3 regions of the Pseudomonas sp. AC355 genome follow, and region 2 is predicted to be linked to each of the others. Evidence: predicted binding sites of a transcription regulator. Region 2 holds the regulator's gene; each other region holds the start of a gene.
What was found. Region 2 encodes sigma-54, which starts transcription at its own class of promoters, with help from an activator protein. Its sites were predicted from a motif close to ANTGGCATNNANNTTGCTNT; they were not measured.

Region 1 (4,070 bases), 1.4 Mb from region 2:
AGCATGGCGAAACCAGCGGCCATCCACATCACCAGGGCGCCGCAAATCAGAAAGTAGAAAGTATCGAAACCGTACTGCAAAGCAGTCAGTGCTGTGTTGTCCATTTTTCACCTCTAGCCGTCGCGCTTGTCTGTGCGCTGTTCGGTCGAGGCGCCCGGGTTGGCTCCGGGCGCACTCCGTGTGCTTTGGGCCCGCCACACGCGGCGAGCCCCTGAGACTTACAGGATGTAACCGCGCTCGTTGTGCTGAGCCAGGTCGAGGCCGACCGACTCTTCTTCTTCGGTGACACGCAGCCCCATGACCACATCGATGACCTTGAGGATCACGAAGGTGACGATGGCGGTGTAGATCACGGTGAAGGCAACGCCTTTGAACTGGATCCACAGCTGCAGGCCGATGTTCTCGACTTCGCCGAAACCGCCCAGGGCAGGCGCTGCGAAGATACCGGTCAGCAGTGCACCGACGATGCCGCCCACGCCATGTACGCCGAAGACGTCCAGGGAGTCGTCGTAACCCAGTTTGCGCTTGAGGCTGGTGGCACAGAAGAAGCAGATCACGCCGGAAGCCAGACCGATGATCATCGCGCCCATCGGGCCGACGGTGCCGGCAGCAGGGGTGATGGCGACCAGGCCTGCAACCACACCAGAGGCAATGCCCAGAGCGCTAGGTTTGCCGTGGGCGACCCACTCGGCGAACATCCAGCTCAGTGCAGCGGCGGCGGTGGCGATCTGGGTAACCAGCATGGCCATACCCGCGGTCTGGTCAGCGGCAGCAGCGGAGCCAGCGTTGAAGCCGAACCAGCCGACCCACAGCATCGCAGCACCGATCAGGGTATAGCCCAGGTTGTGCGGCGCCATGGCTACGCTCGGGAAGCCCTTACGCTTGCCCAGCACGATGCACGCCACCAGACCGGCGATACCGGCGTTGATGTGCACAACGGTGCCGCCAGCGAAGTCCAGCACGCCCCAGTCCCACATCAGGGCACCGTCGCCACCCCAGACCATGTGCGCGATTGGCGCATAGACGAGGGTGAACCAAACGGTCATGAACACCAGCATCGCCGAGAACTTCATGCGCTCGGCGAAGGCACCGACGATCAGTGCAGGGGTGATGATGGCGAAGGTCATCTGGAAGGTGACGAATACGCTTTCCGGGAAGGCCGCGGTCAGCGATTCTTTGGTCAGGTTGCCGAGGAACATGTTGCCCAAACCGCCCACGAAGGAGCTGAAGTTGGTCACGCCGGCTTCCATCCCGGTGGTGTCGAACGCCAGGCTGTAGCCGTAGGCGAACCACAGGAGGCTCATCAACGCGGTGATGGCGAAGCACTGCATCATGACCGACAGAACGTTCTTGGAACGCACCATACCTGCATAGAACAGCGCCAAGCCGGGAATGGTCATGAACAGCACCAGGGCAGTGGCGGTCAGCATCCAGGCGGTGTCACCGGAATTCAGCGTCGCTTCCTGCGCCATGGCCATGCCGGGGAAAAACAGGGACGAAAGGGCTCCGAGCCCTGCGACTTTTCGCAGAGTCATGATTTAACTCCTGGGACGATTTTGGGGGTGGGGGCGGAGCTTAGATCGCGTCGGTATCGGTTTCGCCGGTACGGATGCGGATCGCCTGTTCCAGGTTTACAACGAAAATCTTGCCGTCACCGATCTTGCCGGTGTTGGCAGCTTTGGTAATGGCTTCGATGACACGATCCAACTGATCGTCGGCGATGGCCACGTCGATCTTCACCTTGGGCAGGAAATCGACGACATATTCGGCACCGCGGTACAGCTCGGTGTGACCCTTCTGACGGCCGAAGCCTTTCACTTCGGTCACGGTGATGCCTTGCACCCCGATTTCCGACAGCGACTCGCGGACGTCGTCCAGCTTGAACGGCTTGATGATGGCAGTGACTAGTTTCATGAAACTCTCTCCCGTGTAAGGTGGACTTGCCCCAGGAATTTTTACCCCGCTGCAAGTCTAAGCTCAGTGTCTGGCTTTTGTATGCATCGGTTGCCAAGACAGGCTGATCCGATACCACCAACTGCTCCCGGCGAAACATTCCCCGCCCGCACGATACAACCGAACCGCATCGGTGCATGGGTCAGTAGCGACTAAGCAGAAAGCTTGCCAATAACGGCAAAGCGCCTCCTTATCAGGATGTTACGGGCATACAGAGGTTTGCCTGGAAACATCCCGAGCGGATGACGCACCAGAACAGCGCCACACCACCCCTCGACACGCACAGAGTTGGTGCACCCACCTCAGGCAGCCCCCAAAAATGCCGTGCTACACTGCCGACACTCGTTTTCGGAAGGTTCTTATGCTGCCACCCAAAGCTCTGCTCGACGCCCTTAGCAGCCAGGCCACGCGCCTGCTCAGCGGCGATACTCCCTTGCCACGCAGCGAAATCGAGAGCCAGCTCAAGGCTCTATTGCAGAGCACATTCAGCAAGCTGGATCTAGTCAGCCGCGAAGAATTCGATAGCCAAATGGTAGTGCTGGCTCGCACTCGTGCACGCCTTGAAGCTCTGGAAGCCAAGGTCGCGGAAATCGAGTCGCGCAACACGACAGCACAGCAAACATCGGCCGAGTAACGTACGCGGTAAATAAGTAGTACCTGTTGAAGCTTCAGTGCGCTCGCACAGCAGCGCCAGCAGCCCCAAAGATCAAGGAGTGATCGATGTCATTGGCCGTAGTCCACAGCCGCGCCCAAGTCGGCGTAGACGCCCCCGCTGTTACCGTCGAAGCCCATTTGGCCAACGGCCTGCCATCACTTGCGCTGGTCGGTTTGCCGGAAGCGGCCGTCAAGGAAAGTAAGGATCGCGTGCGCAGTGCCATCCTCAACTGCGCACTGGATTTCCCGCCACGCCGTATCACGCTGAACCTGGCCCCGGCTGATTTACCGAAGGACGGAGGCCGTTTCGACCTGGCCATTGCCTTGGGTATTCTGGCGGCCAGCGGACAATTGCCAGCAGACTCCCTGACCCCACTCGAATGCCTTGGCGAACTGGCGTTATCTGGCGCCATCCGCCCAGTACAAGGCGTGCTGCCTGCGGCCCTGGCGGCCCGGGGAGCCGGGCGCACCCTTGTGGTGCCCAAGGAAAACGCCGAAGAGGCCAGCCTTGCATCCGGGCTGACGGTGCTGGCGGCAGGGCATCTTCTGGAGCTGGTCGCGCACCTGAACGGCCAGACGCCATTGGCCGCTTATCAGGCGCAGGGCCTGCTACGCCACACTCAACCTTATCCAGACCTAGCCGAAGTGCAAGGGCAAACCGCTGCCAAGCGTGCCCTTCTGGTGGCCGCTGCCGGGGGCCACAATCTGCTACTGAGCGGGCCACCCGGCACGGGCAAAACGCTACTGGCGAGCCGCCTACCCGGCTTGCTACCACCACTGACAGAGGAAGAGGCCCTACAGGTTGCAGCGATTCGCTCGGTGGCCAGCCACACCCCTTTACAGAGCTGGCCACAACGACCATTTAGACACCCTCATCACAGCGCATCGGGGCCGGCATTGGTGGGTGGCGGCAGTCGTCCTCAACCCGGAGAAATCACCCTCGCCCACCACGGTGTGCTTTTTTTGGATGAACTGCCGGAATTCGACAGACGCGTCCTTGAAGTGCTTAGAGAGCCACTCGAAAGCGGCCAGATCGTGATAGCCCGAGCTCGCGACAAAGTCAGCTTCCCCGCCCGCTTCCAGCTCGTCGCTGCCATGAATCCCTGCCCGTGTGGTTTCCTGGGCGACCCCAGCGGGCGCTGCCGCTGCAGCCCGGAACAGATTCAGCGCTACCGCGGCAAACTGTCTGGCCCACTACTCGACCGTATCGACTTGCATATCACCGTTGCGCGGGAAAGCACTGCGCTCAGCACACCGCCGGACAGTGGTGAAAGCAGCGCAACGGCGGCTGCCTGGGTCGCTACAGCGCGGGATATCCAACTGCAGCGCCAGGGCATGGCCAATGCCTTTCTCGACCTGCCAGGGCTGCGTGAGCACTGCGCACTGAGTGACATCGATCGGCAGTGGTTAGAGCACGCCTGCGAACGCCTGACCTTATCGCTGCGCTCGGCTCATCGTGTGCT
Region 2 (4,070 bases):
CGGGGCACCGAGCTTCCCTGGAAAGTACGCAGCGCACGCGGCGAGGTAGGCCCCGATGGCGACGAGGTCGAATTGATCGACCAGGTGCGGGTGGAACGCACAGACGAAAAGGGCCGCGCCACTATACTTACCACCAGCCGCCTGACCGTATTCCCACAGAAGGAATATGCGCAGACCCAGCAAGCCGTTAGAATCGACGCGGCCAACGGGGTGACCACGGCACAAGGAATGAAAGCGTACTTGAATGACGGCAGGATGCTCCTGCAGTCCAACGTAAGAGGCCAGCATGAGGTTCGTTAAAACCCTCCCCCTACTTCTCAGCCTCGGCGCCACGCTCGGAAGCGCAAGCGCCTGGGCTCTGCCGAGCGACCGTGATCAACCGATCCGCGTGCAGGCCGACAGTGCTGAGCTGGACGACAAACAAGGCGTTGCAGTGTATCGCGGCGACGTCGTCATCACTCAGGGCACCCTGAAAATCACTGGCGACACCGTCACCATCACCCAGAACGCAAAGGGTGAGGTCGATGTGTTCACCTCGGTGGGCAAACCCGCCTATTACGAGCAGAAGCCCTCGGCCGACAAGCAGATCGTCAAGGCTTACGGCCTGACCATCCAGTACTTTGCTGCCAATGAGCGCATCGTACTGATCGACCAGGCCAAGGTGGTTCAGGAAGGCAACACCTTCGAAGGCGAGAAAATCGTCTATGACACCCAGCGACAGATCGTCAATGCAGGCCGCGCCACGGGCACCAATGTGTCGACGCCGCGCCCGCGTATCGACATGGTGATCCAGCCGCAGAAAAAACCCGCCGCTGAGCAGGGCCAATAACGATGGCAACTCTGAAAGCCCAGCACCTGGCCAAAAGCTATAAAGGTCGCCAGGTCGTTCGCGACGTAAGCCTGAGCATCGACAGCGGGCAGATCGTCGGCTTGCTCGGCCCCAACGGCGCCGGCAAGACCACCTGCTTCTACATGATCGTCGGCCTGGTTCAGGCCGATCAGGGCCGCGTACTGATCGACGATCTCGACGTCAGCCACCAGCCCATGCACGGCCGCGCCCGCGCCGGTATAGGCTACCTGCCTCAGGAAGCGTCGATCTTCCGCAAGCTCAGTGTGTCCGATAACATCATGGCGATCCTGGAAACGCGCAAGGATCTGAGCCGCGCGCAGCGGCTGCAGGAACTGGAGGGCCTACTGCAGGAATTCCACATCACCCACATTCGCGACAACCTGGGCATGAGCCTGTCGGGTGGTGAGCGCCGCCGTGTAGAAATCGCCCGCGCCCTTGCAACATCACCGAAATTCATCCTTCTCGACGAGCCCTTCGCCGGCGTCGACCCGATTTCGGTCGGTGACATCAAGCAAATCATTCACCACCTCAAAGCCAAAGGCATTGGGGTGCTGATCACCGATCACAATGTGCGCGAAACCCTGGATATCTGCGAGACCGCCTATATCGTCAGCGACGGCCAACTGATCGCCGAGGGCGACTCCGCTGCGATCCTGGCCAACCAGATGGTAAAGGAAGTCTACCTGGGCCACGAATTCCGCCTGTAACGGTTTTCCCACCGATGGGCATCCAGAGCCTGTTACCCCACGACATGGTCGTAATGAAATGGTAACGGGCTCTAGGCAAACCACTCGTGTTCAGGCATATAATTTGCTTCCTAGTGGCGCTTTGGCGCCCTGTCGTGGATCGCGCACAGACGCCAGATAAGGTCTGCAATGAAACCATCGCTAGTCCTGAAAATGGGCCAGCAGCTGACGATGACACCGCAGCTGCAACAAGCCATTCGCCTGCTCCAACTGTCGACTCTCGATCTGCAACAGGAGATCCAGGAGGCACTGGAGTCGAACCCGATGCTCGAGCGTCAGGAAGAGGGCGACGACTTCGACAATTCGGATCCCATGGCCGACGGCGCGGAAAGTGCCACCACTGCGACTGCTCAGGAAGAGAAATTTCAGGAGCCGACCTTCCAGGAAAACACCCAGACCGTCGACAATCTGGAAGAAGGCGACTGGGGTGAACGCATCCCCAGCGAACTACCCGTCGACACAGCCTGGGAAGACGTCTACCAGACCAGCGCCAGCAGCCTGCCAAGCAATGACGACGACGAGTGGGACTTCACCACTCGCACCTCCGCTGGCGAGAGCCTGCAGAGCCATATGCTTTGGCAACTCAACCTGGCGCCGATGTCCGACAAGGATCGCCTGATCGCCGTTACCCTGATCGACTGCATCAACGCTCAGGGCTACCTCGAAGAAACTCTCGAAGAAATTACCGACGCCTTCGACCCCGAACTCGATGTCGAGCTCGATGAAGTCGAAGCCGTGCTACACCGCATCCAGCAGTTCGAGCCTTCCGGCATCGCCGCCCGCGACCTGCGCGAGTGCCTGCTTCTGCAATTGCGTCAGCTACCGACCAATACACCCTGGCTGAGCGAAGCTCAGCGCCTCACCAGCGACTACCTAGACCTGCTCGGCAGCCGCGACTACAGCCAGTTGATGCGCCGCATGAAGCTCAAGGAAGACGAGCTACGCCCGGTCATCGAGCTGATTCAAAGCCTCAACCCGCGTCCTGGCTCACAGATCGAATCGAGCGAGCCCGAGTACGTGGTACCTGACGTGATCGTGCGCAAGCACAACGATCGCTGGCTGGTGGAGCTCAACCAGGAAGCCATGCCGCGCCTACGCGTCAACGCGCAGTACGCAGGCTTCGTGAAACGCGCCGACTCCAGCGCCGACAACACCTTCATGCGCAATCAGTTGCAGGAAGCACGCTGGTTCATCAAAAGCCTGCAGAGTCGCAACGAGACCCTGATGAAGGTCGCGACGCAGATCGTCGAGCATCAGCGCGGCTTCCTCGACTACGGCGACGAAGCCATGAAGCCGCTGGTACTGCATGACATCGCGGAAGCGGTAGGCATGCATGAGTCGACCATTTCCCGCGTCACCACCCAGAAGTACATGCATACACCGCGTGGCATTTACGAGCTGAAATACTTCTTCTCCAGCCACGTCAGCACCTCCGAAGGCGGCGAATGTTCGTCCACCGCGATCCGCGCGATCATCAAAAAACTGGTCGCCGCGGAAAATGCGAAAAAGCCATTGAGCGATAGCAAGATCGCTGGTTTACTGGAAGCACAGGGCATTCAAGTGGCGCGCCGCACAGTCGCCAAGTACCGTGAATCGCTCGGTATAGCGCCTTCGAGCGAACGCAAGCGACTGATGTAAGGTGCCCTTGTAAGAGAAGCCCCAGTGTTCCTGCGGCAGGTTTTATCGCCTGCCACTCACACACGGCAACAAGGAGAAGCGGTATGCAAGTCAACATCAGTGGGCACCAGCTGGATGTGACAGACGCACTACGCAGCTACATCGAGGAAAAGCTCGGACGTCTCGAGCGGCACTTCGACAAGATCACCAATGTGCAGGTCATCCTGGAGGTCGAGAAGCTCAAGCAGAAAGTCGAAGCTACCTTGCATATCGCCGGAGGCGAAGTGGTGGCAAATGCCGAGCATGAAGACATGTACGCTGCCATTGATCTACTGACCGACAAACTTGACCGCCAACTCATCAAGCACAAGGAAAAACAGCTCGACCGCCAGCAGGGCGCAATGGCCCGCTGACCTCGTCCTTATCCTATGATCCGACTTGAAAATATCCTGACCCCCGGCCGTTCCCTCGTGAACGTGCCGGGCGGCAGTAAAAAGCGTGTACTCGAACAGATAGCTGCCGTGATCGCGAGCGACCTGCCCGATCTCGACGGCCAGACCATCTATGAAAGCCTGATCGCCCGGGAAAAACTCGGTTCGACCGGTTTTGGCAATGGCATCGCCATTCCCCACTGCCGCCTACCCGGCTGCAGCTCACCGATCAGTGCACTGCTGAAACTCAACGCTGCGGTCGACTTCGACGCCATCGATGGTGCGCCCGTCGATTTGCTGTTCGTGCTGCTGGTTCCCGAAGCAGCGACCGATGAGCACCTGGAACTGCTGCGCCAGATCGCCAGCATGTTCGACCGCGAGGACGTTCGCGAGCGGCTGCGCCAGGCTCAAGACAGTGAATCGCTG
Region 3 (4,070 bases), 360 kb from region 2:
GATTTTACGGGCGCATTCATGGAGCGTTCCTCCGGTTAGGCCTTCAGGGACAGGTTGTCGAGATAGGCTTGCGGGTTCTGCGGGTCGAAGGTCTTGCCGTCGAAGAAGGTCTCGATGCCGCGCGACTTGGATTGCGGAATCTGCTCGGCAGGTACCGCCAGCTCGGCGGCGGCCTGGCGCCAGATGTCCTCGCGGTTGACGGTGTTGATCAGTGCCTGGCTGTCGAAGTCCTTCGGCAGGTAGCCCCAGCGTTTGTTTTCGGTCAGGAACCACAGGTCGTGGCTCTGGAAGGGGTAGGAGGCGAACTCGCTCCAGAAGCGCATCAGGTGCGGGCTGTTTTCCACCACGCGGCCGTTGCCGTAATCGATGTTGCCCTGCAAGCGTGCCAGCAGATCCTTGGCGGGAGCGCCGATCCAGCGGCGTTTGGCGCAGATCTCGGCGACCTGTTCCTTGTTCTCCGCCGCTTCGCAGAACATTTGCGCTTCCATCACCGCCTTGAGCAGCGCACGGGTGGCGTTGGGGTTGGCGTCGACGTAATCGGCGCGCAGCGACAGGGCTTTTTCCGGGTGGTTGGCCCACAGCTCGCCGGTGGTTACCGCGCTGTAGCCAATGCCCTGGTTGATCAACTGAGCGTTCCATGGCTCACCGACGCAGAAGGCGTCCATGCTGCCGACCTTCATGTTGGCGACCATCTGCGGTGGCGGGATGACCACCGTCGGCAGATCCTTGTTGGGTTCGATCCCACCAGCTGCCATCCAGTAGCGCAGCCACAGGTCGTGGGTGCCGCCTGGGAAGGTCATCGCCGCTGCAATCTTCTGGCCTTTTGCCTGCTTGGCGGCAACGGCCTGCTTGAAGGCGCTGGCGTCGGTGCCAAGCTTTAGATCCTGGTATTCCTTGCTGATGGAAATGCCCTGACCGTTGAGGTTCAGGCGCGCGAGGATGTACATCGGCAGCGGGGTATTGTTGGTGGTCACCTTACCGGCGGCCATCAGGTAGGGCATCGGTGTAAGGATATGGGCGCCATCGATGCCGCCACTGCCGGCGCCGAGCACCAGGTTGTCGCGGGTGGTGCCCCACGACGATTGCTTGAGCACCTCTACGCCGGTCATGCCGTGCTTGGCGAACAGACCCAGTTCATCGGCCACGAACAACGGTGCGGCGTCGGTCAGGGCGATGAAGCCGAGCTTGGCCTTGGTGGTTTCCAGGCCGTCGCTCCCCGCAGCCCATACCGCACTGCTCAGGCCCGCAGGTAGCATGCTCATCAATGCGCTGCCGCCGAGCAGACCCATGGATTGTTTGAGGAAGGTACGACGTGGCTGATTGGTACTGTCGTCGATGCTCTGCAGTGTACGTGGCTTGTCGTCCATATCGTTTTCCCCAAAAGGCACGCATAAAAAAACGGCGTCACTCTCATGGCAGCGCGCGGGCTGTATGAGGGTGGACGCCGTTGTCCAGGATTTGGATTGTGGAGGGGCAGAGCCTGCCTCCCTGTTACGGACATAGCAGGTTGCATGCCAGTAGCTGGCACCGGTGGCCTGGCTGGTTGACAGCTGCCCTTGAGTACTTGGTGTATCTGCGTTAACTGCTTGAGCAGGAAAGGTTTTCAGCCTGTGCCGGACGATTTCTTCGAGGCTGCGCCTGATCAGTTCGGAGGCTGGCGCCGCACAGCAGCGGGGCGTCGATCGCTTGCCGTGCGCGGCGTAGGTGCATGGATGCCAGAGTCTTTATTGCAGGCACTTTTCCCGGGCATCGCCTTTCAGTGCTGGGCTACAGGGGCGGAGTGGGTCGTAGCCTGTGGTTGAGCGCAGCGATACCCAGGGCCGGTAAGGCTCATTCAGGCGCGGTCGCTGCGCGGATTTTCCTGGGCCTTGCGGGCGGCGAAGGCGAGCAGGCTCTGGGCGACGTCGACCAGGCGCATGCTGCGCTCCATAGCGGATTGGCGCAGGCGTGCGTAGGCATCTTCTTCACTGAGCCGGTAATCGTTCATCAGCAGCTTCTTGGCCCGCTCGATCACTTTGCGTTCGTTGAGGGTTTCGCGGGTTTCCTTGAGCTCGTCACTGACTCGCTGCAGGCGTTGGTTCTGTTCGTGCAGCAGGTCGAGCACCGAGCGCGTCAGGTGGTTGCCCACCGAATCCTGAGATGCACTGTCCAGGGTGCTGCTGTGCACGCTGAACAGCAGCGCCTGATCGCTACCAACATCCATCTGCCCCAGACGCTTGAGCAGCGTGCGATGGTTGTCCAGGTCAGCATGGGCTTCGGCGATGCTGCGGCGGCAGTGTTCCAGCAGGCGATTGGCGAGGTGGTTTTCCACTTCCTTCATGGCGTCGATGCGTCGGGTATTGAGTTCGAACCACAGCTCACACAGGCTCGGATCGACCGTGGCATTGGCAGACGTGCGCTTGGCGATGCCGCGCAGGCTGATTACCTGGGCGACGGTGTCGCCGCTGTGAATCTGTTGCCACAGGGCCCCCGCCTCTGCATCGGCGAACTCGCTGAACACATCGAAGCAGCGCTCCTGGCCGTCTTCGAGATGCTGCAGGCGCTCCTGCAACTCGGCATCGAAATGCCCGCGCGAGAAGCCCTCGACACCCGCGGCGCGCTCCTGACCGGCCAGCTCCTTGCCCTGCATGAAGTTGAACATGGCCACCAGCAGCCGGGTGATGCCTGGGTCGACTGCGGTATCGGCGGCTTCGAAGACCACGGCCATCAACCCGCCAATCAGCCGCGTGAAGGCTTGGGTGGCCAGGCGTGGCGTCGGCTGCAGCTCGCGGATGCGGCGGCGCAGGCCGGGCAGTTCGTCCAGACCATGCAAGACATAAGCGATGCGGTTGAACAGGCGGGCACGATCCGCGGCATTGGCCTGAGCGGTATCCATGGCCATGAAGCATTCGTGTACCTGACGCTCTACGGCGGCTGACTCGGCACTGTGTGCGTCAAGTTGGTGCAGATAATGGCTCGATTGGTTGCCCAGATAGATGTTGGAGTAGCCCCGTTCCTTCTGCAGCTGGTGCACCAACTGACTGACATTGGTCACCAGTTGGCAGGTGAAGGACAGGCTTTCCAGGCCCTGCAGCTCGCAGCGGCGGGCGGCGAGCATGAATCGCAGGGCGGCAGGCATGGTGGTGTCAGGCATGAGGGCAGTCTTTCAGGCAGTACGGTTGAACTAAAACAGTGCAAATAGCAGTCCAGTTGCATAGACCGGACTGTCGTAAGGGGTCAGGCGCTGCGTACCTCAAGTTCTCGCGCAGCATCCATGGCAGCGCCAACCACATCGCCGATGACCAGAATGGCCGGGCTTTTCAGCTTGAATGCCAGTGCAGCGTCGGCCATTTCCAGCAGCGTGCTGCGGCACTCGCGTTGATCCGGCAGCGAGGCGTTCTCGATCATCGCCACGGCGGTGTGCGCCGCCATACCGGCATCGAGCAGATGCTGGCGGGTATCGGCCAGAGTAGCGATGCCCATGTACACCACCAGCGTCGTGCCGCTGTCGGCCAGTGCCTGCCAGTTGGGCGAGCTGCCATCCTGGGTGTGGGCGGTAACCAGAGTGACGCCGCGAGCGATGCCGCGCAGGGTCAGGGAGATGCCGCAGCGGGTCGCCGCAGCCAGGCCGGCGGTGATGCCGTTGACGATCTCGCAATGCACGCCGCGGGCGGCCAGCCAGTCGGCTTCTTCGCTACCGCGGCCGAAGATGCACGGGTCGCCGCCCTTTAGGCGCGCAACCACCTTGCCTTGGCGGGCATAGCGCAGCATCAGGCGATGGATGAAGGCCTGGGGCGTCGAGCGGCAGCCGCCGCGCTTGCCCACGCGGATCACCCGGGCGTCGGGACAGTGCTGCAACACCTGCGGATTGACCAGGTCATCGATCAGCACCACGTCGGCCAGGCCGAGGGCACGCACCGCCTTGAGAGTGAGCAGTTCCGGGTCGCCTGGGCCGGCGCCGATCAGCCATACGCTTGGGTTCATCGCGGTATTCCTTCTGTCTAGGTTCAGCCCAGTCTTCGCTAGGCTTCGATGGTCTGTAGCGCCAGCAGGCGCTTGATTTCAGGTACGCAGGAGCCGCACTGGGTGCC

Region 1: glnK (P-II family nitrogen regulator) is a predicted target of sigma-54. The motif match lies at 2,107-2,126, and genes of this name have one in related genera.
Region 3: ACZ0AI_RS23470 (CmpA/NrtA family ABC transporter substrate-binding protein) is a predicted target of sigma-54. The motif match lies at 1,500-1,519, and genes of this name have one in related genera.

Annotation. Positions count from the first base shown of each region.
Region 1 is NZ_OZ409843.1:3,253,730-3,257,799, forward strand. It holds gene ACZ0AI_RS15430 (ammonium transporter) at 1-104, opposite strand, end outside; gene ACZ0AI_RS15435 (ammonium transporter) at 219-1,535, opposite strand; gene glnK (P-II family nitrogen regulator) at 1,576-1,914, opposite strand; gene ACZ0AI_RS15445 (accessory factor UbiK family protein) at 2,315-2,587, shown strand; gene ACZ0AI_RS15450 (YifB family Mg chelatase-like AAA ATPase) at 2,674-4,070, shown strand, end outside.
Region 2 is NZ_OZ409843.1:4,680,523-4,684,592, reverse strand. It holds gene lptC (LPS export ABC transporter periplasmic protein LptC) at 1-300, shown strand, start outside; gene lptA (lipopolysaccharide transport periplasmic protein LptA) at 287-829, shown strand; gene lptB (LPS export ABC transporter ATP-binding protein) at 832-1,557, shown strand; gene ACZ0AI_RS21760 (RNA polymerase factor sigma-54) at 1,726-3,234, shown strand; gene hpf (ribosome hibernation-promoting factor, HPF/YfiA family) at 3,318-3,626, shown strand; gene ptsN (PTS IIA-like nitrogen regulatory protein PtsN) at 3,642-4,070, shown strand, end outside.
Region 3 is NZ_OZ409843.1:5,043,223-5,047,292, forward strand. It holds gene ntrB (nitrate ABC transporter permease) at 1-20, opposite strand, end outside; gene ACZ0AI_RS23470 (CmpA/NrtA family ABC transporter substrate-binding protein) at 36-1,367, opposite strand; gene ACZ0AI_RS23475 (nitrate- and nitrite sensing domain-containing protein) at 1,835-3,133, opposite strand; gene cobA (uroporphyrinogen-III C-methyltransferase) at 3,217-3,963, opposite strand; gene ACZ0AI_RS23485 (nitrate reductase) at 4,002-4,070, opposite strand, start outside.